DNA from 2 places in the Sporosarcina sp. Y1004 genome. Region 1 is predicted to be linked to the other one. Evidence: predicted binding sites of a transcription regulator. Region 1 holds the regulator's gene; the other holds the start of a gene.
The links. Region 1 encodes Rex, which represses fermentation and respiration genes when NADH is low (regulators of the CRP and FNR family bind a similar motif). Its sites were predicted from a motif close to TTGTGAAATATTTCACAA; they were not measured.
Positions count from the first base shown of each region.

Region 2: AC25Y6_RS17415 (cytochrome c oxidase subunit 2A) is a predicted target of Rex. The motif match lies at 12,774-12,791, and genes of this name have one in related genera.

Region 1 covers NZ_JBYHFQ010000035.1:3,135-18,259, reverse strand. Annotated here, with positions in the region: gene gfa (S-(hydroxymethyl)glutathione synthase) at 97-678, opposite strand; gene AC25Y6_RS17520 (DUF6568 family protein) at 1,571-1,918, opposite strand; gene AC25Y6_RS17515 (winged helix-turn-helix transcriptional regulator) at 2,182-2,544, opposite strand; gene AC25Y6_RS17510 (S-(hydroxymethyl)glutathione dehydrogenase/class III alcohol dehydrogenase) at 2,667-3,785, shown strand; gene fghA (S-formylglutathione hydrolase) at 3,790-4,623, shown strand; gene gshAB (bifunctional glutamate--cysteine ligase GshA/glutathione synthetase GshB) at 4,778-7,048, shown strand; gene AC25Y6_RS17495 (hypothetical protein) at 7,481-7,630, opposite strand; gene AC25Y6_RS17490 (hypothetical protein) at 7,865-8,155, opposite strand; gene groL (chaperonin GroEL) at 8,251-9,885, opposite strand; gene groES (co-chaperone GroES) at 9,942-10,226, opposite strand; gene AC25Y6_RS17475 (CPBP family intramembrane glutamic endopeptidase) at 10,413-11,150, shown strand; gene tatC (twin-arginine translocase subunit TatC) at 11,196-11,996, opposite strand; gene AC25Y6_RS17465 (twin-arginine translocase TatA/TatE family subunit) at 12,014-12,199, opposite strand; gene AC25Y6_RS17460 (redox-sensing transcriptional repressor Rex) at 12,375-13,025, opposite strand; gene AC25Y6_RS17455 (ABC-F family ATP-binding cassette domain-containing protein) at 13,149-15,080, shown strand.
Region 2 covers NZ_JBYHFQ010000034.1:24,584-39,708, forward strand. Annotated here, with positions in the region: gene AC25Y6_RS17335 (ABC transporter substrate-binding protein) at 1-520, shown strand, start outside; gene AC25Y6_RS17340 (methyl-accepting chemotaxis protein) at 712-2,400, shown strand; gene AC25Y6_RS17345 (hypothetical protein) at 2,584-2,766, shown strand; gene AC25Y6_RS17350 (hypothetical protein) at 3,026-3,187, shown strand; gene AC25Y6_RS17355 (hypothetical protein) at 3,236-3,403, shown strand; gene AC25Y6_RS17360 (hypothetical protein) at 3,375-3,548, opposite strand; gene AC25Y6_RS17365 (hypothetical protein) at 3,545-3,751, opposite strand; gene AC25Y6_RS17370 (hypothetical protein) at 3,895-4,053, opposite strand; gene AC25Y6_RS17375 (glycosyltransferase) at 4,258-5,361, shown strand; gene AC25Y6_RS17380 (hypothetical protein) at 5,375-5,581, shown strand; gene AC25Y6_RS17385 (SulP family inorganic anion transporter) at 5,821-7,407, opposite strand; gene AC25Y6_RS17390 (NlpC/P60 family protein) at 8,356-8,481, opposite strand; gene AC25Y6_RS17395 (hypothetical protein) at 8,462-8,683, opposite strand; gene brnQ (branched-chain amino acid transport system II carrier protein) at 8,777-10,087, opposite strand; gene AC25Y6_RS17405 (b(o/a)3-type cytochrome-c oxidase subunit 1) at 10,321-11,979, opposite strand; gene AC25Y6_RS17410 (cupredoxin domain-containing protein) at 11,979-12,482, opposite strand; gene AC25Y6_RS17415 (cytochrome c oxidase subunit 2A) at 12,507-12,635, opposite strand; gene AC25Y6_RS17420 (glucosamine-6-phosphate deaminase) at 12,960-13,661, shown strand; gene AC25Y6_RS17425 (hypothetical protein) at 13,734-14,087, opposite strand; gene AC25Y6_RS17430 (C40 family peptidase) at 14,300-14,791, shown strand.

The DNA.
Region 1 (15,125 bases):
ACGATTTTACGATTAATCAACAACCGCTAGTTTATGAAAAAGAAGGTCCATTTAACTAGTCTAATATTTCTTAATTACTACATTAAAATATAACTTTTATTTCTGCAATACGCTATTCAGTTCAGCAGTTTTAGCAGCAATTAAATCCATTAACTCAGGTGATAGGACATCATAGGTAGGTAATCCTAGATTATTTAACTCTTTTCTGATATCAGCCATTTCTGAAGCCGGTGTACCTGTTTCGATTACAGACGAAACAAATGCTGCAAATTGTGGTGCCGACCATCCTTTATCCTCTGATAATTCTGTATGAACAAAATCTAACCCGTAAAATGCATGGTCTTTGTTTTCTATACGACCAAATAAATGTGCGTTACATTCTTTACAGAAATGTCTTTGAATTGCAGCGGTTTCATCAACTATCCCTAACTTATCACCGTTACTAACGACGTTAACTTTATCACGAGATACTACAGCTACTAAAGAAAAAGTTGCACCTTCTGGTTTCCAACACTTTGAACAACCACAAGCATGGTTGTGCATTGTTTGTGAATCTACCTTGACTTCTACTTTATTTGATTCACAAAGACACTTTAATGTACCTCCAGCAAAGTCTTTTACTTCTGGATAATCATTAATCCCGTTATCTAATCTTGAATGTAATTTAGTGGTAACCATATAAATTCCTCCTTGAGTATATTCATTATTTTTTAATCTCTGAATTTCAGCTAAACCAAATGCGCCTAACTTAAATACTGCAGTTACAGTTACAGCTTCTTCTTCGACTTTCGAAGTGTTTTTAACAGCTCAGATACCAGGAGATATTCCACAACCAAGCAAACAATTTTGAGTGGTCCATTCGGTCCAAATGTTACGCTGCTTTACTTTTCACATTTCCCCCTTCTTCCTTCTAAACCTATTGTACTGTATTTTGAATAATAAGTTAATACTGACATATTTGTCACTATCTATTTAAATTAAGTATTGAGAAAGAAATTGAATAATTTGATTGATTAAAAAGGTATGGAACTTTATACGAATAACAAGCTTAGGTGCTTCCTATGAGCCTGTTAGCAATGCATGCGCCTGTTACACAAGATGGATTTTCGTATTGCGGATTCTTACTCATCCATAGCTAACCCCACATTTGGTAGTAAATACATTTCTATATAACGCGCTTCTAGAACCGTACATTCAAAAGATCTGCATAAATACAGTATATTCCGTTATTTCATATTACACTCTCACCATATCTGTTCAAACCAAGCTCCATGAATTACACACCCCATCAAGTATGCTTTCATCAATCGAACTGTTACGGTAAATTCTCGTGCCTATTAGCCAAGCCAATAAAACACGTTTCCCCTTACTGAATAGCGTGCTACTCGACGCATGGAGAGCCTTCCAGGGCGTTACCAACTCACCCGACTTCTCGACATAATCCCTCCGTTTTAGGAAACCTAAAAATGCCTGGCCTTTACCGAAATTGTGTAACCACATTTCATTAAAGCCAGGAACATTTCGCACCCACAACAGAGCCCGATTGCAAAGACCACTGTTTGAAATTGAATTATTTATTCATAAAAGCTTTAATTTCTTCTTCTGGCATTGATGAATCGCATTTCACGCTTACTTTGTCACCATTAGTAAAGATGAAGCCTGGAACTGTAGGTATGTCGTATTTTTTACGGAAGGCAGTAATACCTTCCATATCAGATTCTTCTACACTATTGATATAATAAATATGAGTATCAGTTTCCTCAGCAACATTTCTAAGTTTTTTAACGAATATTTGACAATAAGGACATACAGCCTTGCCAATATAGATTACGGCTTCGGTTTCTCCTTTTACCAAGTCCTGTGCTTTTGCGGAATCAATTTTATCAAAACCTTCAACATTTTCTTCATAAGTAGTCATAATCGCTCAATCTCCTTTTTCATATGTAATTATTATACCAAAATTTTTGAATATTCAAATAAATTATACTTACGGGTCTGAATATCGAGACTTATAAAAATAGAGTTCACAGTTTAAAAAGGCTTCCTGATTTCACAAGAATTTATTTCATTGGCCCGATACATGCACAGTGCTTCTTCCACAACTGTGAACATTTGTTGCATTTAATGTTGCAATTTAGGATAGTGTTTTTGTGTAATTATCGGAATTATTTGTACAATTTGTTAGTCAACTGATATTTTACCAGCGTTTCCTTCCAATTGTTCTGCAAAATCATCTCCCCACTCACAGATGGAGGTTACAACGGGTTCTAGTCGAAGACCGATTACGCTTAGTTGATACTCAACTTTAGGAGGTACAACTGGGAATACAGTTCTATTAATTATTTTATCATCTTCCAATTCCCTTAGTTGTCTAATTAACATGCGTTGATTGACTTGGGGGAGTTTTATTTGCATTTCACTTAACCTTAATGGAGACTGTTGAAGCAAACACCATATAATTGCTATTTTCCAGCGTCCGCCTATAACTGATAATGCCAAGTCTTTTCCATTGAAAAAAGTTTTCTCTTTATACCGAATTGTCATACATTTTCACTTCCTAATGTTAATCATACTACATACTGACAAATATGTCAGTATTGTATGATGTTCAATAATATGTAATCATGAACAATGTAGAGGTAGATAAATAGAAAGAAGGTATTCATATGAAAAGTAGAGCAGCTGTTGCATTTAAACCAGGAGAACCACTTACAATTGTAGAAATCGATGTAGAGGAACCAAAAGCAGGAGAGGTATTAGTAAAGATTCTGTACACTTCAGTCTGTCATACAGATGCTTACACATTATCAGGTGCTGATCCAGAAGGCGTATTTCCTACCGTGCTAGGTCACGAAGGTGGGGGCGTTGTTGTATCTGTCGGTGAAGGCGTAACTTCAGTAAAACCAGGGGACCATGTTATTCCACTATACACACCTGAGTGTGGAGAATGTAAATTCTGTCTTTCTGGTAAAACGAACTTGTGCGGTTCGATACGGGAAACGCAAGGTAAAGGGTTAATGCCTGATGGAACGACTCGTTTCTCTTATAACGGAGAGCCTATTTATCACTACATGGGAACAAGTACATTTAGCGAATACACAGTGGTTGCTGAAATTTCATTAGCAAAAGTAGAAGATAAAGACGTACCACTTAATAAAGTTGCACTGCTTGGATGCGGAGTTACCACAGGTATTGGCGCTGTACACAACACAGCAAAAGTTGAAGAAGGCGCTGTAGCAGCGGTATTTGGTTTAGGCGCAATTGGTTTAGCTGTTATTCAAGGATTGGTTCAAGCAAAAGCAAGTCGTATTATTGCCATTGATATGAATGAAGATAAGTTTGAATTGGCTAAAAAAATGGGTGCAACTGATTTTATTAACCCTTCTAAATTTGATAAACCGATCCAAGAAGTCATCGTTGACATGACGGACGGCGGAGTAGATTATAGCTTCGAGTGTATCGGAAATGTCGATGTCATGAGATCCGCACTTGAATCCTGTCATAAAGGTTGGGGAGAAAGTATTGTTATCGGTGTTGCAGCTGGCGGTAAAGAAATTAGCACTCGTCCATTCCAATTAGTAACGGGTCGAGTATGGAAAGGGTCAGCCTTTGGTGGTGTTAAAGGTAGAACTGAACTACCAGGAATGATCGAAGACTTTATGCAAGGAGATATCGATTTAGATTCGTTTATTACACACAACTTAAACTTTACAGATATCAATGAGGCATTTGACTTACTCCATAAAGGTGAGTCAATCCGTACAATGTTAACATATGAGGAGTGAAATAATGAGTCTTAAACTAATTGAAGAAAAACGCTCTTTTGATGGAGAACAATCTAAGTACACCCATTATTCAGAAGCGTTGCAATGCGATATGACATTTAGTATTTACTTACCATCAAATATAGAAAAGAAAGAAATCCCTCTTATTTGGTGGTTATCTGGTTTAACTTGTACAGATGATAATTTCAGCCAAAAAAGTGGCTTTCAAAGATTGGCTGAAACATATCAAGTCGCTGTCATTATTCCAGACACTTCACCACGTGGAGAAAATGTTGCTAATGATGAAGCATGGGACCTTGGACAAGGTGCAGGTTTTTATTTAAATGCTACACAAAATCCATGGGCAAAGAATTATAAAATGTATACGTATATTACAGATGAATTATCAGGTATCGCGTCCACTTTAGTCCCTAATTTTTCGGGAAAAGAAAGCATAATGGGCCACTCAATGGGAGGGCATGGCGCATTAGTAATTGGGATGAAAAATGCTGCGAGATTCAAAGCAATTTCTGCTTTTTCTCCTATTTTAAGTCCTAGTCAAGTCCCGTGGGGAATAAAAGCATTCTCCTCTTATTTAGGCGAAGATAAAACAGCTTGGAAAGATTGGGATGCTTCAGAACTCATCAAAGAAACTGGCATGCCACCTATTCTTATTTCACAAGGAACTGCAGATACGTTTTATCCAGAACAATTGGGAGAAACCACTTTCTTAGAAAATGCCCGAGAAAGTAACCAAGAAGTAAATTACAAGAAAATTGAAGGTTATGATCATAGCTATTTCTTCATTGCTACTTTCTTAGATGATCATTTCGCTTTTCATATGAAACACTTAAGCTAATTCCCCTTTCACAATAAAATATAGAATGGAAAATATCCCCATTGCAACTAAATGTGGGTATTTTCCATTACTGTATTTCGTCATATTTCACAGTTTACAATCTAAAAAACTAGTAATAATTTTAAAAACAAGTGAATTGCGAGGTATCGCTAATATGGATATTAAAAAAATGTTAGAGAATGACCGTGTTAAACCATACTTATTAAAAGCCCGTTATGGGATTGAAAAAGAAAGTCAACGAGTTGACTTATCAGGAAATTTATCTAAAACAGATCATCCTAAATCTATTTCTACAAGAGATGAGCACCCCTTTATAAAGCGTGACTTTTCCGAAACACAGATGGAATTAGTCACACCTGTTTCTGAAACGCTAGATGAACTGTTTAATTACTTAACAGCTATCCATGACGTTGTTTATCGTTCTATGGATGATAATGAAATGCTTTGGCCATTAAGCATGCCGCCTGCGTTACCAGAAAAAGAAGAAGATATTGTAATTGCAAAACTGAACAATTCCGAAAATGTTAGATATCGTCAATCGTTATCCAAATCGTATGGCCGTCGTAAACAAATGATCAGTGGTATTCATTTCAACTTTGAATTCGGAGACGAGTTAATCCAAGCGTTATTTAACTTACAATCGGAGATAAAAGATTATCAACATTTTAAAACCGAGATTTATCTTAAAACCACAAGAAATTATTTACACTATCAATGGTTAATAACTTATTTATATGGCGCATCTCCAAGTAGTGAAAAGAACTTTTTCGATGAAGATTCTTTGAATGTACCAGTAAGAAGTATTAGAAACAGTAAATATGGTTATACCAATCACAATGATGTTCAAGTTTCATATAGTAGTTTGCAAAATTATATATCAGATATCTCTTTGATGGTTCAAAGAGGACTACTAGTAGAAGAAAAAGAATTTTATTCAGCTGTCCGATTAAGAGGTGGACAACATGCTTCAGATTTAGAAGGTCAGGGTGTTAGATATATTGAATTAAGAAATATAGATATTAACCCTTTTGAAAAGAATGGAATTAGCTATGAACAAGCAGAATTCCTACATCTTTTTTTAATTTATTTACTTTGGAAAGATGAAGGTATTCATAGTGATGAGTGGGTAAAAGCGGGTAAATTTTACAATGATTTAGTGGCGCTTGAACATCCATTAGAGCATACACAATTTGAAGTAGATGCAAAAAACATTATTGATGAGATGGAACACCTAGTAGAAATCCTGGATTTGACTGTTTCAGATACATTATTTGTTAGTCTAAGGGAAATATTAATGGACCCAAGTAAGACTTTAGCCGGAAGACTGTATAAAGATAGTAAAAAGGATAGTCAAGGTCAAGTGGCTACGAGTATTGCTAAAGTAAATTATGAAAAGTCATGGGATAAACCATATCAATTAACAGGTTTTACTGACATGGAGTTGTCCACTCAGATTTTAATGTTCGATGCTTTTCAGCAAGGAATCCAGGTAGAAATCTTAGATAGGCAAGATCAGTTTTTGAAGCTTCAATTAAAAGATCATGTTGAATTTGTAAAAAACGGGAATATGACAAGTAAAGATAGCTATGTATCTACTTTAATTATGGAAAATAAAACAGTCACAAAGAAGATTCTTCATCAACACGGATTCCGTGTGCCGAATGGTGAAGAATATAATGACATAGATCATGCTTTACGTTCTTACGATTTGTTTTCTTCCAAACCTTTCGTTGTGAAGCCTAAAACAACTAACTTTGGATTAGGAATATCAATTTTTAAAGAAGGGGCAAATTACGAAGATTATCTAAAAGCAATCACACTCGCATTTAAAGAAGATTCTTCTGTATTAGTCGAAGAGTTTCTTAATGGAACAGAATATAGATTTTTTGTATTAAATGATAAAGTGTATGCTATTTTGTCACGAGTTCCTGCGAATATTAAAGGTGATGGTAAACATACAATCGAAGAGTTAGTCATTGAAAAGAACCGTGATCCGTTAAGAGGAAGAGACCATAGGACGCCTTTAGAAAGTATTCAATTAGGTGAATTGGAGCAACTTATGCTTAAAGGTCAAGGATATGGATTGGATTCGATTCCAAAAATTGATGAAATCATCTATTTGCGTGAAAACTCTAATGTCAGTACAGGTGGAGACTCGATTGATGTAACAGATCAAATTTCTGATGATTATAAAAAGATTGCTGTGGATGCGGTATCGGCACTTGGAGCTAAAATTAGTGGCATCGATTTGATTATTGAAAATAAAGAAGTTCCCGCCGCTGATAAAAATGCTTACGGGATTTTAGAAGCGAACTTTAATCCATCCATGTATATGCATATATATCCGTATAAAGGGAATTCGCAACGTCTGACTATGGATATATTACATTATTTATTCCCTGAACTACTACAAAGTCAGGAATAAAAATTAATCAATTTAGAGGCACCATAAGCAGAACGCAAATTTACAACGTTTAGTTGTTGAATAATAATTAAGTTATTTGATGTTTAAATCTAAAGATGTATTACTCCGTTCTGAGTAGCTCGGTAATATCTTGTTTTTCTACTAGTACTTGAACAATAGCTGTTGTAAACTGAGTAAAAGGGAAGACCTCTTTTCTAGGATTGGTTGTGGTGACTTAAATCTACCAAAAAAAGGTCTTCCTTTTTGTATTTTTTTATAAAAGCGAGATAGATTGCTCTACCTCGCTAAGTAAAAGAATGATTTTACTTTAATCCTCTTTTAATATTTAAATTACAATATATTAAATTCTTAAACAAGTATTGTACCGTCGCTAATTCTAAAATATCCTTTTGCTTGGTCTGTTTTTGACAATTTTGAAGATATGTCTTCTTATTATTTATCTGTTTGTTTTTGCTTCTTTTTCAAATACTCCGCACGTATTTTTTCGAGTTGCTCCTTTTTATCAAATTGGGCAGGCTTGTGTTTTTCATGATACTTTGTCACAGCTACCCGACCTTTGTTATCCAATTGATATTTCCCCACTTTGTTCACCTACTTTTCTTGTCTTTAAAGAGAATCTATTCAACAAATATAATATACCTTACATTACTGGTGTAAACCTTAATAACTAAAAACTCTTATTATTAACATATCGCTGTTTGATTCACTTTGATTAAATTACACCCCGGAATACACCCCAAAAATAGCTAGTTAATTGTCTCTCTGCTTTCTCTTCAATCGTATAGTCTGGATTTTGATAAGAAATTTGTTCTTCAATTACTTCGCGAGAAGCAAACATGATAGTTTGCCGCACCGGAAACTAATTGAAGCACGGCTTTTCATGATTTTTGTATTAATTGTCCCCGGCTTATTCCCTCTCTCCTGGCAATCAACTAGGTAACTGCGTATATGGCTTTGTGCTACCTCTTCAATGTTAATGACACCAAGTTCAAGGCAATAGTCGATAAACAGCCCTAGTGTCCTCTCGTAGTTTCCAATGTTCACTTTCGTTGTGTTCTTAAACTTTCTGTCCGCTAAAAAGTCTTGATATGCAAATTTTAAAAGCATAAAAATAACCACCTCTCCAATTTTTCTGAGAAGTGGTTATTCCTATACTAATTAATTATGAACGAGACAGCTTCACAAAATAGCCTGTGAAGAGATTACATCATGCCGCCCATACCGCCCATGTCAGGCATGCCGCCCATACCGCCGCCTGCTGGTTCAGGAAGGTCTGCAACTACTGCTTCAGTAGTCAAGAACATCGCTGCAACAGATGCTGCGTTTTGGAGTGCATAACGTGTAACTTTAGTTGGGTCAACGATTCCAGCTTCCATCATGTTTACCCATTCGCCGTCTGCAGCGTTAAAGCCGATGCCGATTTCTTCACGTTTCAGACGGTCAACAACGATAGATCCTTCGAGGCCCGCGTTGTTAGCGATTTGACGTACAGGTTCTTCAAGCGCACGAAGTACGATTTTAATACCTGTTGCAACGTCGCCTTCAGTAGACTCTAGTAATGCCGCTACCTTCGTGTAAACATTTACTAGTGCAGTACCACCACCAGAAACGATACCTTCTTCAACAGCCGCACGCGTTGAGTTCAATGCGTCTTCAATGCGAAGTTTACGTTCTTTAAGTTCAGTTTCAGTAGCTGCTCCGACTTTAATAACTGCCACGCCGCCTGCAAGTTTCGCAAGACGTTCCTGCAATTTCTCTTTATCGAATTCTGAAGTTGACTCTTCAAGCTGAACACGTATTTGATTAACACGCGCTTTGATAAGATCTGAATTTCCGCTACCTTCAACGATAGTCGTATTGTCTTTTGTAACGACAACTTTTGCTGCATGACCTAGCTGAGAAATATCAGTTGATTTAAGGTCTAGTCCGAGGTCTTCAGTAATAACTTCCCCGCCAGTCAATGTCGCAATGTCTTCAAGCATCGCTTTGCGGCGATCTCCGAAGCCTGGTGCTTTGACAGCAACAGCGTTGAATGTGCCGCGTAGTTTGTTCACAACAAGTGTTGCAAGTGCTTCGCCTTCAACGTCTTCAGCGATCATTAGAAGTGGTTTACCTTGTTGAACAACTTGTTCAAGAACAGGAAGGATTTCTTGGATATTCGCAATCTTTTTATCTGTGATCAAGATGTACGGATTATCTAGAACAGCTTCCATTTTATCTGTGTCTGTTGCCATGTAAGCAGAAGCATAGCCACGGTCGAATTGCATTCCTTCAACAACGTCGAGTTCAGTCGTGAAGCCTTTTGACTCTTCGATTGTAATGACGCCGTCGTTGCCAACGCGCTCCATTGCTTCAGCAATCAGTTGTCCTACTTCTTCGTCTCCAGAAGAGATGGAAGCAACTTGTGCAATTTCTTCTTTTCCTTCGATTTCATTGGAGATTTCTTTTAGGCCTTCAACAGCAGTTGCAACCGCTTTTTCGATTCCTTTACGGATTCCTACAGGGTTAGCACCAGCTGTAACGTTTTTCAGTCCTTCACGGATCATTGCTTGCGCTAGAACCGTTGCAGTTGTTGTACCGTCACCAGCAATTTCGTTCGTTTTAGACGCTACTTCAGCAACCAGTTTTGCTCCCATGTTTTCGAAAGCATCTTCCAGTTCGATTTCACGTGCGATTGTTACTCCGTCATTTGTAATTAGCGGTGAACCAAATTTTTTCTCAAGAACAACGTTACGTCCTTTAGGTCCAAGCGTTACTTTGACAGCATCTGCTAATGTATCTACTCCACGCAGCATTGCGCTTCGTGCTTCTTCGTTAAATTTAATTTGTTTAGCCATTTATAAGTACCCTCCTGATTTTTCGTGTATTTTTTAACTATCCAAGCATTAGTATATTAGCCAATTACCGCTAAGATGTCACTTTCACGCAAGATCAGATATTCATTTCCTTCATGTTTGATTTCAGTACCAGCATATTTAGAGAAAAGGATACGATCTCCTTCTTTAACTTCTAATTCAACTCGTTGGCCGTTTTCAAGAACGCGTCCAGTACCTGTTGCAAAAACCTTACCTTCTTGTGGTTTCTCTTTTGCAGAGTCCGGTATTACAATACCGCTTGACGTTTTTTCTTCTGCTTCGATTAGCTCGATAACAATACGGTCACCTAATGGTTTCAACAATTGAAACAACCTCCTCAGAGTAATATCTTCTTTTTAGCACTCAACAGTCATGAGTGCTAATACATTTCTAATCATAATGAAGATTTGCATATATTGCAAGTGAAATACTCCGAAGATTTTCTCTTTGCATATCTTGTTCTGAACAGATAATATTAGGCTCAACCACAGTTGAAAGGGTGGCATTACTTGAAAAACGGAAAAATTTACATCTACCTATTTCTTACTTACATCCTAATGCATGTAAGCAGTATCTTTTTATCCAAAGGACTATTCTTATACTTCCCTTGGGATGAGCAATTCACCGATAAAGATATAGCATATCGAGCAAGTTCATGGACACTTTTCATCGTCAATTCAATAGCATCTATTATCTTCCTACTATTAATTGTACCGAAGAAGAATTTCTTCCAGGTTTTCAAAGGGAAAAAGTCTACCATTCCTAATTCGATTCTATGGGGCTTCATTGGTTTCTTTCTGGCACTTGGAGGTCAAATGCTTGCCGGTGCTATCGAAAATGCAATTGGAATAACACCAGGTTCTGATAATACCGCAATCCTTTCAGAAATTGCCAAAGTATCCCCAATCATCATTATATGCATGGTACTCTTTGCCCCATTCCTCGAAGAGATCATTTTCCGTAGAGTTATTTTTGGAGGTGTTTATCAAAAGACCAATTTTTGGATTGCAGCTACTGTCAGTGCGCTCGTGTTTGCCGCGGTCCATAATGAATTTGAACACCTCCTGATGTACATGATGCCTGCATTCGTCTTCGCTTATCTGTACTACAAAACGAAACGAATATTGACTCCGATGATTGCTCATTTACTGATGAATGGATTTGTAGTCCTACTCAACCTAAACATGGAGAAGATACTAAAATGGCAAGAAAAGATGAAGCCTGTCATCGTCACTTTCCTGAACTAAAAAAGTCTTCCACAACCCATATGCGGGTTGTGGAAGACTTTTTAATTATTTCTGCTGTTGATTGTTAACTTCTTCGATTTGACGTTGTTGTTCAGCTGTCGCTTCCTCAAATTGTCGTTGCTGTTCCGCCTTCAAGTATTTCCTATGACCAAAGCGGGATATGAAAATACTAATTTCATAAAGCGCAAATAGCGGAACCGTGACGAACAAATGGGACAACAAGTCGGGTGGTGTAATGAATGCCGCAATCACGAATAGGACAAAATAAGCGTACTTCCTTATTTTCACGAGTGTCTTCGGATTCAATATACCGAGTCTTGTTAAAAATAGTAAGACTACCGGCAATTGGAAAACAATGCCAAATGGTATAAGCAGTTGGAAAAGGAAAGTGAAATACTCATTTATCCCGATTGTCTGGGTTATATCTAGCTCTGCGGATAAATTCATCATGAACTTCATCACATATGGCAACAAGACAAAATACGAAAAAGCAATTCCTCCTACAAACAGGAGAAAGGTGAACGGAATATAATTTAATGTCGCGCGCCGTTCCGTTTCATGCAATCCCGGTGAAACGAAAGACCATAATTGATACATCAGTACCGGAGAAATGACGATGAATGCTATAAAGACAATCACCTTCACGTAAATCATGACTGGATCCAGTACGTTGAAAGCATTCAACGTAATATTATTCGCTTCTCCATCATACTGCAAAAATTGAATAAGCGGCTTTGCGACGAAAAAAGCACCTATTACTGCAATAACAAAGAAAACGACGATGACCATCAGCCGTTTTCTAATTTCATCTATATGTTCAATGATTGTTAAGTTTTTATCGTTCATCGGACAGTCATCCTAACTTACTTCAGTTCTTCTTTCTTGTCTTCCACTTTTTTTACATCGTCGTCTTCTACAAGACCTTTTGTGGCGTGTTTGAATTCACGCAATGAAGAACCAAAGGCTTTCCCGATTTCAGGCAATTTCTTAGGACCGAATACGAGCAAAGCAATAACAGCGATGATTATCAGACTTCCTGGACCTGGCATTTCGGACACCTCCTTCATAAGATAGGAATTGAATTACAATTCTTCCTTGGGAAGGATAAAGTTCAATCCTTCCTAGGAAAGGATAAAGTTCGATCCTTTCTCGTGGAAGGAAAAAATTCATTCCTTCCTTTGTCTATTTTACACGAAAGCTGTTGGGATTACTAATAACGAACCGTTACATATGTGAACCTTTGACGTCATTTTTTATGAAATAGATAAGTGTTTGCAATTCGACAGACAAATCGATTGTATGCACTCGTACCGTTTCTGGTACTGCTAGACGCACAGGAGTAAAGTTTAGAATCCCTTTAATACCCATAGTGACAAGTTGATCTGTCACTTCTTGTGCAATACGTGATGGCACTGTGAGAATGACCAGGTCAATACCTAATTCCTCAATCTTCTCCTTAATTGTATCAGGATGAAAGACAGGTATGCCGCTCATCTCTGTACCCTCTAGAGCTGATTTTGGATCGAATGCAATGACAATCCGCGTATTATGGTTCTTATGGAAATTATATTTCAAAAAAGCATTTCCCAAGCTGCCAACCCCGATGAGTGCGACATCCGTTTTTTCATCCTGGTCGAGCGTCTGACGGAAAAAGTCTACTAGGTAATGCACGTCATAGCCATAACCTTTACGGCCAAGTGCCCCGAAATGGGAAAAATCACGTCGAATCGTAGCGGCATCGATTTTCATCGCTTCACTTAACTCGCTGGATGATACACGTTTCTTCCCTGTGTTCGCAAAATTTTGGAGAAACCTATAATATAGAGGCAAACGCTTTGACGTTGCCTGTGGAATTTTTGGTGTTTCTTCTTTCATACTAACCCTCCTGCACGTACTTAAAGGCGATTCTATCGTACAGTAGATAATGAATGTTGTAAAGGCGACCGTTGCACGCTTGACACTATTCATTTAAACTGAAGAGGAATAGAGGTGCTACTTTTGATTGTATTACAAGTGAACGGACTAACAAAATCATTTTCAGGAACAGATATATTAGAAAACGTAAAACTAGAAGTCCAGCACCGCGACCGCGTTGCACTAGTTGGACGTAATGGCGCTGGTAAATCAACACTTCTTAAAATAATTGCCGGTGAAATGACAGCTGATTCAGGTGATTTAATCGTTCCGAAAGATATACGAATCGGCTATCTTGAACAGCATTCAGGAATCGATTCCTCGTTAACAGTTTGGGAAGAGATGATGACCGTATTTGAACCACTTCATAGTATAGAAAGACGGCTCAGATCGCTTGAAGGACAAATGGCCGATCCGTCTGTCTATGACAATAAGACTGACTATGATCGTGTCATTAAAGAATACGATGCTCTGCAAGTCGAATTTAAGGACTCAGGCGGCTATCAATACGAATCTGATACCCGTTCAGTACTGCACGGGATGCGTTTTTACCCTGAGGACTACACTAAAAATGTCACCCTTCTTTCGGGTGGTCAAAAGACACGATTGGCGCTTGCTAAAATGCTTCTTAGTAAGCCCGATCTCCTCATACTCGATGAGCCGACAAACCACCTTGACATCGAAACGTTAGGCTGGCTTGAAAAATACTTGGTATCATACGAAGGGGCTATTCTAATTGTTTCCCATGACCGCTATTTCTTAGATGAAATCGTCACGATTGTCTACGAGGTATCCCGTAAAAAAGTAATGAAGTACACAGGTAACTATACTGCCTATCTTGACGAAAAAGCAAAAAACTATGAACGTGATCAAAAACTATTTGTAAGAGAAATGGGAGAGAAGGCCAAGCTTGAGGATTTCGTTCAGCGCAATATTGCTCGTGCATCTACATCCAAAATGGCCAAAAGTCGTAGAAAAACGCTTGAAAAGACGGACTGGATGGATTCGCCTGATGGTAATGAAAAATCAGCAAATTTCACCTTCTCAATTGATCGACCAAGTGGTAACGATGTACTTGCCCTTGAAGAGCTAGCGGTAGGCTATGACGGTATTCCTGTCTCAAAGGGAATCGATATGCGGATATACAAACAAGATCGCATTGCGCTCATCGGACCGAACGGCGTAGGGAAATCAACAATATTAAAAACAATCGTTAAAGCACAAGACCCGATATCCGGTAAAATCCGGTATGGTACAAATGTTCAATTTGGCTATTACGATCAGGAACAGGCAACACTTATCGGAACTGGTACCGTTCTACAAGAACTGTGGGATGAGTGGCCGATGATGAATGAAAAAGATGTTCGTTCTGTGCTAGGACGCTTTTTATTTACCGGTGAGGATGTGGAGAAATCTGTTAGGTCTTTATCAGGTGGGGAAAAAGCCCGCTTATCACTTGCTAAACTGATGTTACAGAAATCGAATACGCTTATCCTTGATGAGCCGACAAACCATCTAGACCTTGATAGTAAAGAAATTCTAGAAAATGCATTGGATGACTTCCCGGGCACGCTTATCTTCGTGTCACATGATCGTTACTTCATTAACCGTATTGCAACTAAGGTAATTGATATTAGCGGTACTGGTGCAGTTGAATATCTTGGTGATTACGATTACTTCGTAGAGAAGAAGCTGGAACAGGAAGAACTGCTCGCCGAAACAAATGCAGCAACAAAAACGACAACTCCAGTGATTGAAAGAAAAAAAGACGATGACAAAGAGCTAAAAAGACAGGAAAGAAGATTAACTAGAGCCATAGACGAAGTAGAATCTAAGCTTTCAGTTTTGGAAGATAAGATTGTGGCATTACAAGAAGAACTTTCAACTCCTGATTTTGCAGATGACCATGTGAAATTAATGGAATTGCAGTCCCAGATTGACACACTCCAGGATGAACATGATCACAAATCGGAAAATTGGCTTGCGCTGCAAGAGGAACTAGAGATTTTAGCTTAAGAAAAGATTGCGTCATTTTGAATCAAGACTCTTGATTCAAAGTGG
Region 2 (15,125 bases), on a different contig from region 1:
AAAAGTAGCGATGTATATGGATTCATCAGCAGGCGTTGCAGGTGCTATTGCTACTGCGCCATTTGACGTAGGCGTTGCATACATTCCCCACGCGGATGAAGTGAAACGAAACGGGGTTGTAATTGGTGGTGCTTCGCTTTGGATGTCTAAAGGAATCGATGAAAAAGACCAAGAAGCGGCATGGGAGTTTATGAAATATATGACGACACCGGAAGTACAGGCAAAATGGCATCTGGATACAGGGTATTTTGCCATTAACCCGAAAGCATATGATGAAGAGAGCGTAATTGAAAAGTGGGCAGAATTCCCACAATTCAAAGTGACAGTCGATCAGCTACAAGATACGGTTCCAGGTCTTGCGACACAAGGAGCGCTCATCTCAGTCTTCCCGGAATCACGTCAACAGATTGTAACTGCTTTGGAAGATCTTTACCAAGGGGGAAAACCTCAGGAAGTCCTTGATCAGGCAGCAGAAGGAACGAACCGTGCAATGGAAATCGCTAACAAAACGAAACAATAGACTAGTAGAAGATAAGCCCCTATTCGTGTAAGAGCGAATAGGGGTTTCGTATGATGTAATTGTACTTTTGTATGGTTGTTGAGTTGAACAAAGAAGTCGTTATTGAATACCCATTAATTACATATGAGTGGTGCTTTTATCCATCAATAGTTATATAATTTAAATAGGATAAAAGATCGTGAGGGGAAATAATGAAGTTCACAGTAGCGAAAAAACTATGGTTTGGTTTTTTAACAATTTTGGCATTACTCGTCATTGTGGGTGGGGTTAGTTTATGGGCTTCCATACGACTTGATACAGATTACAAGTTTTTACTGGATGACCGTGTAAAAAAAGTGAATTTAGTAGATGAATTCATCCTAAAGCACAATGAGATTCAAGATGAAGTACGAGGTTTCATGTTGTTCAAGGACGATGTGCATCTGGATGCGCGTCAAGAACAGATTAACCGTTATAACGAATTATACGATGAATTGTCAACCATGCTTCGTTCAGAAAAAGATCGACAGTCATTGGAAGAACTTAATGCGGCACGCGCAAAGTTTTTAACCTTGCAAGATACAATCGTTGAAAGTATTCAAGCCGGAAATGACCGGAAAGCAACTGAACTAGGAAGGGCATCGACAAATGTGGGTGTTGTTGTATTGGAAAATGCTGAAAGTATCAAAGGGGAACAATTTAAAGCATTGGAAAAAAGCCGCTCTGAACTGGAAAGCTTCGTAGCGGGATTGAAATTGTTTGTCATCTGTATGGTTGTGTTTTCCATGATTCTAGGCATTGTCATATCCACAATAATTAGCCGGAATATCTCACGTCCTGTCAGGGTTGTGACAGAGGGATTGAACGAGATTGCGAAAGGAAATCTAACAATTGATCTGCTAAAAGTTAAGAATAAGGACGAAATTGGCGATATGGCAATTGCTTTCAATAAAATGGGGACAGATATAGCGAATATGGTGCGGAAAATTAACGTTTCCGCTGAACAATTGGCGCTCCAATCAGAGGGATTGTCGGCAAGCTCTGAAGAAAGTCTAGCAACCTCTGAAATGGTTTCCAAAACTGCTGAAATTCAGCTAATGGGCAGTCGACAACAACAAGGAATTATCTCGCAGTCGAGTACTTCTATGGAAGAACTTTCGTTAGGCGTTGCGGAGATTGCAACCAACAACGAAGAAATGTTAAACGCTGCAGAATCTGTATCAAAGTTAGTCATAACCGGTTCTGGGGTGGCTGCGGAAGTTTCGCTTCAAATGTCGACAATCCATTCGACAATTCAAGAGTCAACTAAGATTATGGTGGAAATGGCACAGCATTCAAATGAAATACAGAAGATAACGACACTCATTACCACAATTGCGGAGCAAACAAACTTGCTTGCATTAAATGCTGCAATTGAAGCGGCGCGTGCAGGGGAATATGGAAAAGGCTTTGCGGTTGTGGCGGAGGAAGTTCGGAAACTGGCGGAGCAGTCAAAGACGTCCGCTTCGGAAATTGGATCGATGGTAACGATGATTCAAGATGCTTCAAAACGTGCTGTGACTTCCATTACTTCAGGTAGTGAGCGTGTCGATGTTGGTATTGCTGCAACTGAACAATCACGTCTTGTCTTTGGGGAGATTCAGGATGCAGTCGGCGACGTTGCGACTAAAGTCGAAACGGTTTCAGCTGCAATCGAGGAAATTCAAGCGATGGCTGAAGAAGTGAGCCGTGGATCGTATGAAATAGAACAGTTAAGCAGCACAGCAGCTTCGTCTGCAGGTGATACAAGCGCGGCTACAGAAGAACAGTTAGCAGTCAATCAAGAAATCGCCGCAAGCGCTCAAGCACTCGCACAACTGGCTGAAGACCTGAAAACGGAAATGAAGCATTTTAGTGTGTAATTAGCAATCTTTAAAGCGAATAATAAATGAACATGCACTCTAATTGTTGGATATGTCCAACAATTAGAGTGCAGTTTTTTGTTGTTTGCATTCTTCATTAGAATAATCGTTTTAAATGAAAAGAGTGAAGAACAGGGATTAGGGGTATGTCTATAGTATATAAATAGTAAGGAGCTGAATGCATTGACGGAGAAAAATCAGCGAGATCCGAAAAAAGAAGAGGATCAAAATGCGAGCAATGGATTTACAGGAATGCCAAGTGAAAAGCCATTTCCGGACTTCGAACCAAAAATGAGCGAAGAAAAACACGTTGAACAATTTGAAGAAACCTCCGAAAATGGTCGAACAGATTCCTCAGAAAAATAATGAATTTACGGAGTCTCTTGGTTTTCAAAAATGAAAAAAGCGGTCTCACTCAACAGGAAAGGGGAGAGAGACCGCTTTTTATTGCATTGTGTTTTTATAGCTATTATTCTTTCTACACTTGTTTACTATTATTAATAAAGTTCGAAACGATTTTAGCAACGTGTTCGCGTGTAGTTGACTGACCAGCCATAAATTTGCCGTCCGTGCCTTTAACAATCCCGAGTCGAAAGAATCAGGCGGTTTCCTACATATAGCAGGCATGAAGCTTGTTTTCGATGGAAAAGCTGAAACGTTCGCAGATCATATGAAGTCTGTTTGGACAATCGATTCCACAATTGAAGGACGTATTCTAACTAAAGTACCTTACAGCGATGTTGCTTATGATAGCTGGGCATATCCGTACGTATCTGATCTATATTAACGAGGAATCTAAAAAGGCACTAACACAACGTACGGTTCTGAAAAAATAATGACACGTGCTCAAGCCGCTTCATGGATTGTTCGCGCGCTCGATTTGAAAACGACTGGTACTGTACCGTTCAGTGATATTAATAACTATGCTGCAGATACAATAACAGAAATTTCAGCGGCTTACGAAAATGGACTTATCAAACACCACCGTTTTGGAATGCGATAACGGTCGATGGATCAATTTCTTTTGCTTTTGCCAGCATCCCGTCAGTAATGAGATTGCCAAGGTTCGTTTCTCCCGCACGTACACCGCCGAGATCAGGCAGACCTCTTAGGAATACGCCTGCAGACGCGCCAGTCGGTTTTTTCATCGTCTTCTGACTTTGTCAGCGAATTGCTTACGGATGGTCGCTGCGCCTTCATCTATGGCGGTATTTTCACCACCGACAGCATGGAGTACACCGTTGTAGTCTTTAATAACACCTTTTTCATCGAATGTAATGTCAAGTTGGGCTAAGAATTTGTTGTACTCATTGGCCTGAACGATTAGGACAGGTTCAATGTCTTTATTCACAACAAAAGGCTCGTACAGTTAAACGTGCGTATGGTCGCCTACAATTACATCGATGCCTGGTACATTCTTTTTCAGCATTCACTTCTCTGATGATGTCATTGTAGATTTTTACCGTTTTCAGCATTCGTTTCAGCTGTTTTGGATTATAATCCTTCGAAAAGTGAATCTGACGAGAAATTAGTGTTTGCGCTAATGAACGGGAATTCTACACCTATAATGAAATCCGCTAATGCTTTGTGTCCATCAGCGGATCCATCGAGGTCGAATTCATGGTTGCCGATTGTCATAGCTTCGTAACCCAATAGCGCTCTATTAACTTATAAACCTATGAAAAACGCCATCTAAACGGGTTTCAAACCAATCAGTTGGCTTTTTTTCGTAAAGTAATCATGTTTTTTGTTATATTTACTGCTGGGAGGTCGAAAGTCGGCTGATATGGTATAATCATTGAATGAAAAATAATGACTCAGCTTGTATGGTTATTGAAAGATGGGATGAGATTTTAAATGAAAAATAAATCGAAAAAAATTGTGGTATTCAGCAATATGTACCCGTCGCTGCAACATCCGACATTTGGTTTGTTCGTGAAAAATCAGGTTAGGCTTCTTCAGTCAACCGGTCTTGATGTCGATGTGGTCGTAAATCAGAATCCTGGTCGTGGGAAAGTAAATGCATTGAAAAAATATACCTTATGGTTTTCTCGTTCATTTTTGTATTTGACAAAAAATCGCAAGTCTTTGGCGTTAACACATGCGCATTATGCTTTTCCAACTGGACTCCTTTCATTGATGGGGAAAAAGTTGTTTGGTATTCCTTACGTAGTGACTGTTCACGGTGGGGATATTGACAAGATGGCTGCAAAAAGTCAGCGTATTGCTGACATGACAAAAAATATCTTGCAGCAAGCAGAAGCGGTCATCGTTGTAGGAGACAAACTTCGTGAGGATGTGACAAATCGCTTCGAGGTTCCAGAGGGAAATGTACATGTCATGAGTATGGGGATTGACACATCCGTTTTTAGTTATATGTCGAAAGATGAGGCGCGAGAAAAGCTATCTCTTCCTATAGAAGAGAAAGTACTGTTATTCGTCGGAAATGTGATTCGAGAAAAAGGGCTTCTAGAGATCGTCGAGGCATTCGATTCACTAAAAATGTCATTTTCCAATAGTAAATTATATATAATAGGGTCGCAGAAAGATGCTCGTTTTTTTGAAGAGTTACGTTCATTCATCCGTGAAAAAGACGTTGAAGATATCCACTTTAAAGAACCGCTAAGTCAAGCGGATTTAGCAATCTGGATGTCGGCTTCAGACGCGCTGGTACTGCCTTCGTATCATGAAGGCTTTGGCTTGGTTGCACTGGAAGCGATGTCTGCAGGAACAAAAGTGGTCGGAACAAATGTCGGTGGACTTACATCTCTCTTGTCAGATCAAGCTGGAATTTTAGTAGAGCCAAAAAATCCTGCATCCCTAGCAGAAGGTCTGTGGAAAGCACTGGATGGTGATTCGGATGTGATTAATGAAGCGGTCGTGCGGTCAAGAATTTCAGCACACTCCTTTGAAACGATTGTAGAGCAATTACTGTCGATTTACCGAACGTCTGGGAAGTAACTAGAAAAGTTCAATGAGTAAATTAAAGAAAATTATCGGCGCTGTCGCAATCATTAACATCTTCGATAGATTGTTTGGCTTTCTTCGGGAAGTAGCGATTGGCAATCAATACGGTACTTCGAAGCCTGCTGATGCGATTATTACAGCCTATACGATACAGAATTTCATATACCTTGTTTTTGGAGGGGCTTTGACTTGTAAAAAAAATACGGACACATAGGGCTTTATCCGAAATTGTCGAATGATAGACAGATATAAAAGCCGAGGTGTCTTTGTTAGCAATCTTGGCATTATCTCTCTGATGATTGATTCGTATTGCTTGCTGTGTATGCAGGGGTGAAATGGAATTATAATTGGATAGAATAAGGATAAAAGACGACATTTCAGTTTGAAATGTCGTCTTTTTAATGTAGGTAGATGAACAGAATTTAAAAATTTGCATTTTACAGGTTGATTATTCTACATGAAAAAATTATCTTCGCCAATCTTCTCATACAGTCCGCTCTTTTTGAAAAGAGATAATTTCTCTTTAGGCAACCGTTTGATAATTATTTGGATACCCGCTTTTTCTGCATGATCCAGCAGTGCAAAGAGGGCTGCTTCTCCCGTCGCGTCAATGACAGAGAGGTGTTCCACATCGAGAATGATTTTCTTAGCACCCGTTAGCAAGATAGCGGGGTATTTGTCTTCAAATACTTTTGCGGTACCGAAGAAAATAGGGCCATCCACAATATATTTTGCTAATGAAACAGTATCCTCTTCGCCAAACTTAATCATTTCTACTTCAGATGGTTTCGCTTCCTTCATGTCGAGTTTACCACTCATTTTACGTAAGAATGAAAGAGCAGCAAGCAAAATACCAACCTGAACTGCAACTGTCAAGTCGATGAAAATCGTCAGAAGAAACGTTGTTAGTAAAACGATTGAATCTCCTGTACGTATAGACAAAATATGGACGAATGATTTGCGTGCGCTCATATTCCAAGCGACATACATAAGAATCGGTGCCATTGCCGCTAGCGGAATGTAGGATGCATACGGCGCAAGGAGGAGTAAGAATACTAGGACGAAAACACTTTGTACGACACCTGATATTGGACTGACTGCTCCTGATCGGATGTTCGTGGCTGTGCGGGCAATGGCTCCTGTTGCCGGGATACCTCCGAACAAGGGTGTAATGATGTTGGCGATTCCCTGTCCGAATAACTCGCGTTTCGAATCATGTTTTACTCCTGGCTTCATTCCATCCGCAACGACAGCGGACAATAATGACTCAATTGCACCGAGTGCCGCAATAATGAGGGCAGGCTGCCACAGGTTTACTAATTTTGTTAGTGTGATTTGTGGAAAATTGAAGCTAGGTAGCGCACGAGAAATACCGCCAAATGCAGTCCCGATGGTTTCAACTTTACCAGGGAACAAGAAGATAGAAATGAGGGTCGGAATTAGTAATGCAATAAGCAGTAACGGAACACGAGGGGCTACTTTTGGCAAGATGAAGATTATGATAAGCCCAATTATGGCTGTACCTATACTGAAAATGTTAACCGTGTGAAACTGATTGAAGAGGTCAATCATGTTTTCATGGAAAAACTCTCTTTTTTCCAATCCGGTGATTCCGAAAAAATTACCTAATTGACCGGTAAAGATGATAACGGCGATTCCCGCGGTGAAGCCGATTGTGACAGACCGCGGGACGAAGTGGATGAGATTACTGATTCCAATGAAACTCATAATGACGAGGAATATACCTGCTAGAAATCCTGCGATTAGCAAATCCTCATAACCATATTGGAGAACAATTGCAAGCAGTATCGGGATGAAAGCTCCTGTAGGTCCAGCAATTTGGAAACGTGATCCTCCTAATAATGCGACGAGGAGACCCGCAATAATGGTTGTATATAATCCGTATTCCGGTTTGACACCTGATGCAATTGCAAAAGCCATCCCGAGCGGAATGGCTACAATACCAACAGTGATACCTGCAATTAAGTCTTTGCGGAACCCAGCTCCGTTGTAATCTAGATATCGGTTGTCTTTAAACATTCGATTCACTTCTTTCAGTGACTTAGTAGAATAGCTTCCTATTTAACTATATATTACAAATCGTGCAGTTACAAGGGGGTGTCCCGGATGTTGGTGTGTTTTAATAAGGAGGGAAGGATGAATTAGAGATCGTGCTGGTCCGCTTTGGCTACCACGAAGACGTGCTTTCGCTGGATGGTCTATTTTAGAAAGCACATTTCGTTATTCGGGTATGAGATTAACCTATAGTGTGATAAATCGAGAGAATGTTTTTAACAAAACTATCAATATATAGAATAAATCAGAGGTTGTGCTAATACCGCTTCAGCGCTTTGTGGATGCCTCCCGCGATAAGCCAGAAAGAAGACCACTTTCCGTCTTATCGCCCCGGCTATCACGAAGTCGCGCTTTCGCTGGATGGTCTATTTAAGAAAGCTCACTTCATTATTGTGGATTAGCCCTGCATCCTATAGTGTGCCCTTCTTCAATGAAATTAGTATCAAATAGTAATCACATTATAATCTCAGTGCATACATCTCAAAAAAACTTTCAATAATGGAACACTCCAGCGCAGGCGCGGCAAAGGGGTAGCTGAAGCTATGAGATTGGATGCGAAGCGTTAATCTAGGCTCATGGCGAAAGGCATCCCCAAAGCGCCAAGCGGTCTATAATGTACACACTGAATTACAACTCTATCAATTATGGTCACCCCATCGCTGGATAGGCGCATATGTAGCTTCATTCCCACTCAGTCTTGATGAAGAATAGGAGCAGGGATAAACAATAAAATAGAAAAAATGGGATGCGTCGTCATTAGTTGACGACACATCCCATCTGTCTATGAATGCTATTTCAGAATTGGCCAGCCCGAAGTAGGGATGGCTGTATGTGTTAATTAAGCTGATTAAAACGTTTGAAACCAGTGAATTTAGCTTTCCAGTAGCCCGAATCAATTGAAGAAATCTCAACCTATTGCGAAGCAGCGTGGATAAAGTTCCCATCGCCCAAATAAATCCCCGCATGTGAGATACCGCTCCCGAAAAATACTATATCTCTTGGTACGGGTTTGTCCACATTAAATGAATTGGTATGCATGCCGATTGTGTCGAGTCGTATCGCCGGGTTTGACTGTGTATGATTTGGTAGCTACATCCGCATTCCCTACGAAGATAAAAGTTGCTAGGGACTTCCAACCGAATAGTCCGCCATCATCACCCGAAAGAGTAAATGAATAAGTGTTATTCAAGTCATCAATAGGGCCTGGTTCATCATTTAATCGCTCGCCGACTTTTGCCAAATAGCCACCATCGGCATCTCATCAGAATTCAGTGTTACTGAATATCCATTGATTGTATTAAAACTTGAAAAGGAACGTTGAAATTTCTGACAACTAAATGCGTTTTTTAAACAATGAACTGAATACGACTCCAATTAGTGCTCCGACAATCGCGGGTACAAGCCAACCAATCTGCTGTTCATAAAGCGGGAGATAGGCAAGAATTTCATTGACTGGTTTAATATCTATCCCAGCACCTTTCAATCCATCGAAGATGCTAACACCAGCAGTTGCGATTAACGCTAAAATATAAACAATTGGCTTTCTACCAAATGATTTGTCGATGAATGACATGAGCATAAGAACAATAGCTAACGGGTAAATCATTAGCAAGACTGGAATTGAAATTGAAATCAGCTGTGTCAAGCCGAAGTTTGAGATAATCGTACTGAATCCCGCGAAAATGAAAACATAAGTTTTGTAAGAATTACGCGGAAATGCCTGTTCAAAATACTGGGCACATGCTGAAACGAGGCCAATTGATGTCGTTAAACAGGCAAAAATGATTGTCAATGCGAGGACAGTTGTTCCGAAGGATCCGTACAAAACAGTCGATGCGAGAGCAAGAACTGTGCCTCCATTTTCCTGTATCCCAACAACACTAACGCTAGTTGCACCGATAAACCCTAGTGAAATGTAGACGACGGCAAGTCCGATTGCTGCAACAAGTCCTGCGAAAACCATCGCTTTCATAACGGCCGGTCTTGATGTTACCCCTTCAGCTTTAAGTGCATTTATCACAACGATACCAAATACGAGAGCCGCGATGACATCCATCGTCAAATACCCTTCAACAAAGCTGCGGAAAAATGGATGCGATGCGTAATCGCCTTGCGGCTGCTTAATTTCACCCATAGGGGAAACAATACTTTTCACGGCAAGCGCACCAATGACTAAGAAGAGGATAGGCGTTAGCACTTTTCCGATACGATCGACAAGTTTTGCAGGATTCAATGCAAGCGACACAGTGATGGCAAAGAATACAATTGTAAACAAAGCGAGTGGCCACTGTGCATTTGAAATGCTATCGGGCAAAAATGGAACAATCCCGATTTCATAGGACACAGTTGCAGTTCTAGGAATACCGAAAAATGGACCAATCGCCATATAAACAATCATTGTGAAAGTGATTCCAAAGTATGGATGTACCCGGCTTGCAATGATTTCTAAGCCGCCTCCAGCATTGGCGATTGCAAGAATTGCGATGAGTGGCAATCCGACTCCTGTAATTAGGAAACCAATCATTGCAATGAAAAGTTCATCGCCCGCCATTTGTCCAAGAAGTGGGGGGAAGATTATATTACCGGCGCCCAAAAACAATGCAAAAAGCATCAGGCCGATTACGAAATTCTTTTGTAGAGACAAGTAATTTGCAACTCCTTGATGAAATTATGTACATAGCTGACCGTCTAACATTATAGCTGAGAAATCGGACAATCGTCTATTAAATAGAACATTACACTAAAGTAAGCTATCGCTATATTTGAAAACGAGAGAATAACTATACTTCTAGAATGGATCCCGTAATTTGTCATGATACATGTTAAAAAACAGCCTTGATGATCTGGACATAACCAGATATCAAAGCTGTTTTTATATTAGCCTCTGCCGATTGGCCAATCGAATGGCGGTGATCCTGGTGGTGAATGTTTTAGAATATCGATGACTGGAATCGTATAAGCGAAAAGGATTAGGGCGATTGTAATCGCAATCCATAAATACCAGTTTTCAAGAATTTTTGGTGTAGGCTCCGCATTATCTTCTTCTACCGCAATCGGGAATTCTTCTACGCCGCGCGGTGCAAAGAAAGTTAGCTGGATGAAAATGTAGACCATCAAGAGGATACCGATGAAAAGAATCGTTCCGCCGACTGCCTGCGCAATTTGGTAATTAATCCAAGTTGCGACTTGTTCGCCACCTGCATATTCCGAGAAGTTTGAACGACGAGGTCCGCCAAGTAATCCTTGAATATGCATAGCACCTGACATGATTGTCATACCAATTGTCCAGATGAATGTTTGGATAATCCCAAGTTTGTTCAATCTAGGTGTAAGTCTTCTACCCGTTAAATGAGGGACAAGCCAATACGTAATTCCGAAAAACGTTAGGATGACTGTTGTCGCAGCAGTTAAATGGAAGTGACCTGTAATCCAAATCGTATTATGGACGAGTGCATTCATTTGGTGAGAAGCGTTAACGATACCGCCGGCTCCTCCTGGTATGAAGGCGGCCATCCCAATGAATGGCGCTAGGAAACGGACATCTTTCCAAGGTAACTTTTTGAACCAGCCGAATAGGCTCTTATGGCCTTTCTTCCTACCTGTAATTTCAAATGTAGCGAATATCGAGAAAGCTGTCATCAGTGATGGGATAACTACCATGAATGTAAGTACAACTTGAATGAATTTCCATGTAGGGTCAATACCTGGCTCTGTCAGCTGGTGATGGAAGCCTACTGGAATTGAAAACATGAGTAATAAGATGAAAGCAAGTCGTGCAAGGGAATCACTGAATAGTTTTCCGCCGATAATTTTGGGAATGATGACATACCATGCCATGTAAGCAGGAAGCAACCAGAAATAAACGAGCGGATGACCGAAATACCAGAACAAAGTACGGCTGAGCAATACGTTGATGGTTTCAGCGTAACCGAGTGACCAAGGTATGAACTGGATGATAACAGATGTTGCCACCCCGATTGTAGCGATGAACCACATAAGCATGTTGATGGTAACCATGAATGCAAGCAATGGTGATTTCTTGCCTTTATGCGCTTTTTTCCAGACATACAATTGACGGAAGTTGACGAATGCTGCAATCCAGCTGCCGATAATGACGAATGCAAGACCGAAATAGAAGGCTGGATGGGCTCTGAGTGGTGCATAGAACGTATACAATACAGATGCTTCACCAACTAGAATCGTAATTGCTGTCACAACAGTCCCGATTAGCATTACCCAGAAAGAGAGCCATGCAAATTTCCTCTGCTTTTCCGAAAGTCCGACCGTTTTTCCCATTAGTGAGAATTGGAATCCGATGATGAAAAATGTAGTGAGGACGAGGCCAAGAATGACGCCATGGACGGTAAGGATTGTATAATAATCGATATTGAAAGGTAATTTATATTTACCTGATCGGGCGAGTGTTTGTAGCAATCCCATTAAACCGCCGACAAAAAGGGAAATATACGTCACGTACATGAATGCCATGTATAATCGAGAGTCTTTTTTAGAAAGTAGTAATTGGTTGTTAGCCATTATTCATACACCTCCACAGTTCCGAACATCTGGTGGTGACCGATGCCGCAGTATTCGTTACAGACAACCGTGAATTCGCCTGTATTTTTCATAATCGTTTCATACCGGCTTATATGGCCAGGTTCAACCATCATATTGACATTCGTTCCGGCTACTTGGAAGCCATGGACAACGTCTTTCGTGGTAACTTGATAAAGGACCGTGGAACCTTTTGGTACGCGAATCGTTTTAATAGCGTTACCGTCTTTGTCTTTGCCAACATCGTAGTTGAATGCAGACGCAACAATATTAACGATATATTTTCCATCAGCAACTTCGCGAATACCAAGATTTTCAGGTTTGAATGCTTCGTGTGCTTCAACATTTTGTGGATCAATGGTTTCGATATGACTTTGCGGGTGCGTTCCTTTCCAGAATGCAGCAAAGCCGATAATAAGTAAGAATAAAACAAGTGAAGCCATTCCAAAAATGAGCCAAATCTTTTCATATTTATGCAAATGCATATGTAACCCTCCCAAATTAAGTAATTATCTAGACATAAATAGTGCATAAAACCCGAACCAGGCTACCAAAATGAAGATACCCAGCAACATGACTGCAATGAATGTACCTTTTAAACTAGTAGTGGATTGGTGAGTTGAATTTCTTTTCCCCAATGGTGACACCTCCTTTTTCGGCGAAGTGAATTCGTCTTACCTTTATCATAGTCAAATCTACTAATAGCGGAATTAGGGAAAACCCTATGACTATCGATATAGCTGCCATTTCACAAAGTCTTCACATTTCATTCATAAATGTGTCGTAATTCTCATATGAATTCATAAGCGGTAATGGCTAGATAAATGGTTTACTAGCTAATGTGTGAGGGTATAGAAAGCAGTCGACTTCATGAATTATTCATGTCATAAAAGTTGACCTAAATGTGTAAGGAAATTACAATTAAGCGTGGACTAAATCATAACGAAAGTTGGATGATCTATATGGAAAATTTAAAACTCATAAAAGTTGATAGTCCGGGACAGGGTGCGGAGCATGTCTTCAAGATTATTAAAGAGGAACTTGACAGTGGACGGTTAGCTGTACTCGGTCTTGCAACAGGAAGCACAATGGTTCCTGTGTATGATAAATGGACAGAATCAGACCTTGATTTTACAGAGGTGGTTTCTTTTAATTTGGATGAGTATATTGGTATCCCAGCATCTAGCCCTAATAGCTATGCTTATTTTATGAATGAACATCTCTTTAGTAAAAAGAAATTTAAAGAAATAAATATACCGAATGGAATGGCGGAGGACTTGGATAAAGAATCCGCAGACTACGAAGCTCTATTTACAAAGTATCCGCTTGATATTCAATTGCTTGGCGTAGGGGAGAATGGCCATATTGCATTCAATGAACCCGGAACTTCATCTGATTCAGTCACACATGTAGCACATTTAACTGAATCGACATTAGGCGTGAACAGCCAGTACTTTGAAAATGATGAAAAAATTCCTGAAACAGCATTGACGATGGGTATCAAATCAATTACAAATGCGAAAAAATTGATTTTGCTCGCTTTCGGCGAAAAGAAACGTGCTGCAATTGGCAAGTTGCTTGAAGGTAATAGAACATCTGAGTGGCCGATAACGGAACTTTTGAGTCATGATGATGTAATTGTTATAACTGATCTTGACATATAAGAGGAAAATTAAAAGGTGAGTCCCTACAGATAGTAGGGACTCACCTTTTTGTTTTTTTATTGTGAAAAGATGTTAAGGACGATCATGATCCAATGCGCCGAATGAAGCCCTAATCTCTTCAATTATCTCTGTACGGTTATCTTGTTCAGATAGCAAACGTTCGTCTTCTTCCATCTGGCTATCGTGTGGCTGTAAAGAGGAAAACTTTATTCGCTCTTTGGGTATTTGTTCTACATTATCGGTGTGACGGTAACGACTATCATCTTGAAGAGGTTCGTAATCTCCAGCTGCTTGGTCTAAATAGGGATCGCGTATAAAGCTTCTGCCGGAGTTTTTCTTTTCAATATGATCATTATCCAACCAACCGTTTCCATTTTCATGTGAGGGGTGTTTAAGATTATCCGATAAGTCATCTTCATGTTTCATAGCGCTCGCCTCCTAATGAATAGTGTTACTAATCTAAATTCCCTCTTTATAAACCTATAAACACTAATAATAGGTTATTATGTTTCAATATTGTCCTATATTGCGATTTATGTAATATTGTTGTCACACAACTGTAATGTAAGCAGTGTTTAAAGCGTGGTAATCTTGTTCTAGAGAGTATTTTCAGATAAATTAATTCATTGGGGGAACATATGAATCTTATAGTTACTATGAAAAAGACATTTTCAATCATTGCAATGTCATTACTGTTACTCGTCGCACCTTTCGCTGGACAAGCTGAAGCTTCATCTAAACCAGCTGCAATTTCAAAAACGGCTACAAGTCTTTTAGGAGTTAAGTACAGCTACGGCGGTACAACAACAAGAGGGTTTGACTGCTCGGGCTACGTTTCGTACGTTTTTAAGAAAAACAATATTAAACTTTCGCGTACTGCGGCTAGCATGCACGCATCAGGAACTACTGTTAAAAAAACAAATTTAGCTGCTGGAGACCTAGTGTTTTTTAATACGTCAGGTAAAGGGGTTTCACATGTAGGTATATACATAGGTAATGGTAAATTTTCACATGCTTCCAGTTCAAAAGGGGTACGTGTTGATAAGTTGAACGATCCTCATTACTGGGGAAAACGCTATGTTGGTGCAAAACGTATCAATGGCGTGAATTCAGTTGCTTCAGTTAAATAATATCTAAAAAGACAGCACCAAGCGACCTGAAAAGGGGACGCTTGGTGCTGTCTTTTTTGTTGTGAGTAAGGGGTGCGCATTTGATGCAAGTGAGAATGAATTAGAAATTCTGCTAATACCGCTTCAGCTACCACGAAGTCGCGCCTTCGCTATATGGTCTATATATAAGGAAAGAGCATTTTGTTATCGGGGATGAGATTTGCAATCTATAGTGCGATAAATCGAGTGAATGCATTTAACAACAGTATCAATAAATGGAATGAAACAGAAATCCAGCTAATACCGCTTCTGCGCTTTGTGGATGCCTCCCGCGATAAGCGAGGGCACTGAAAAA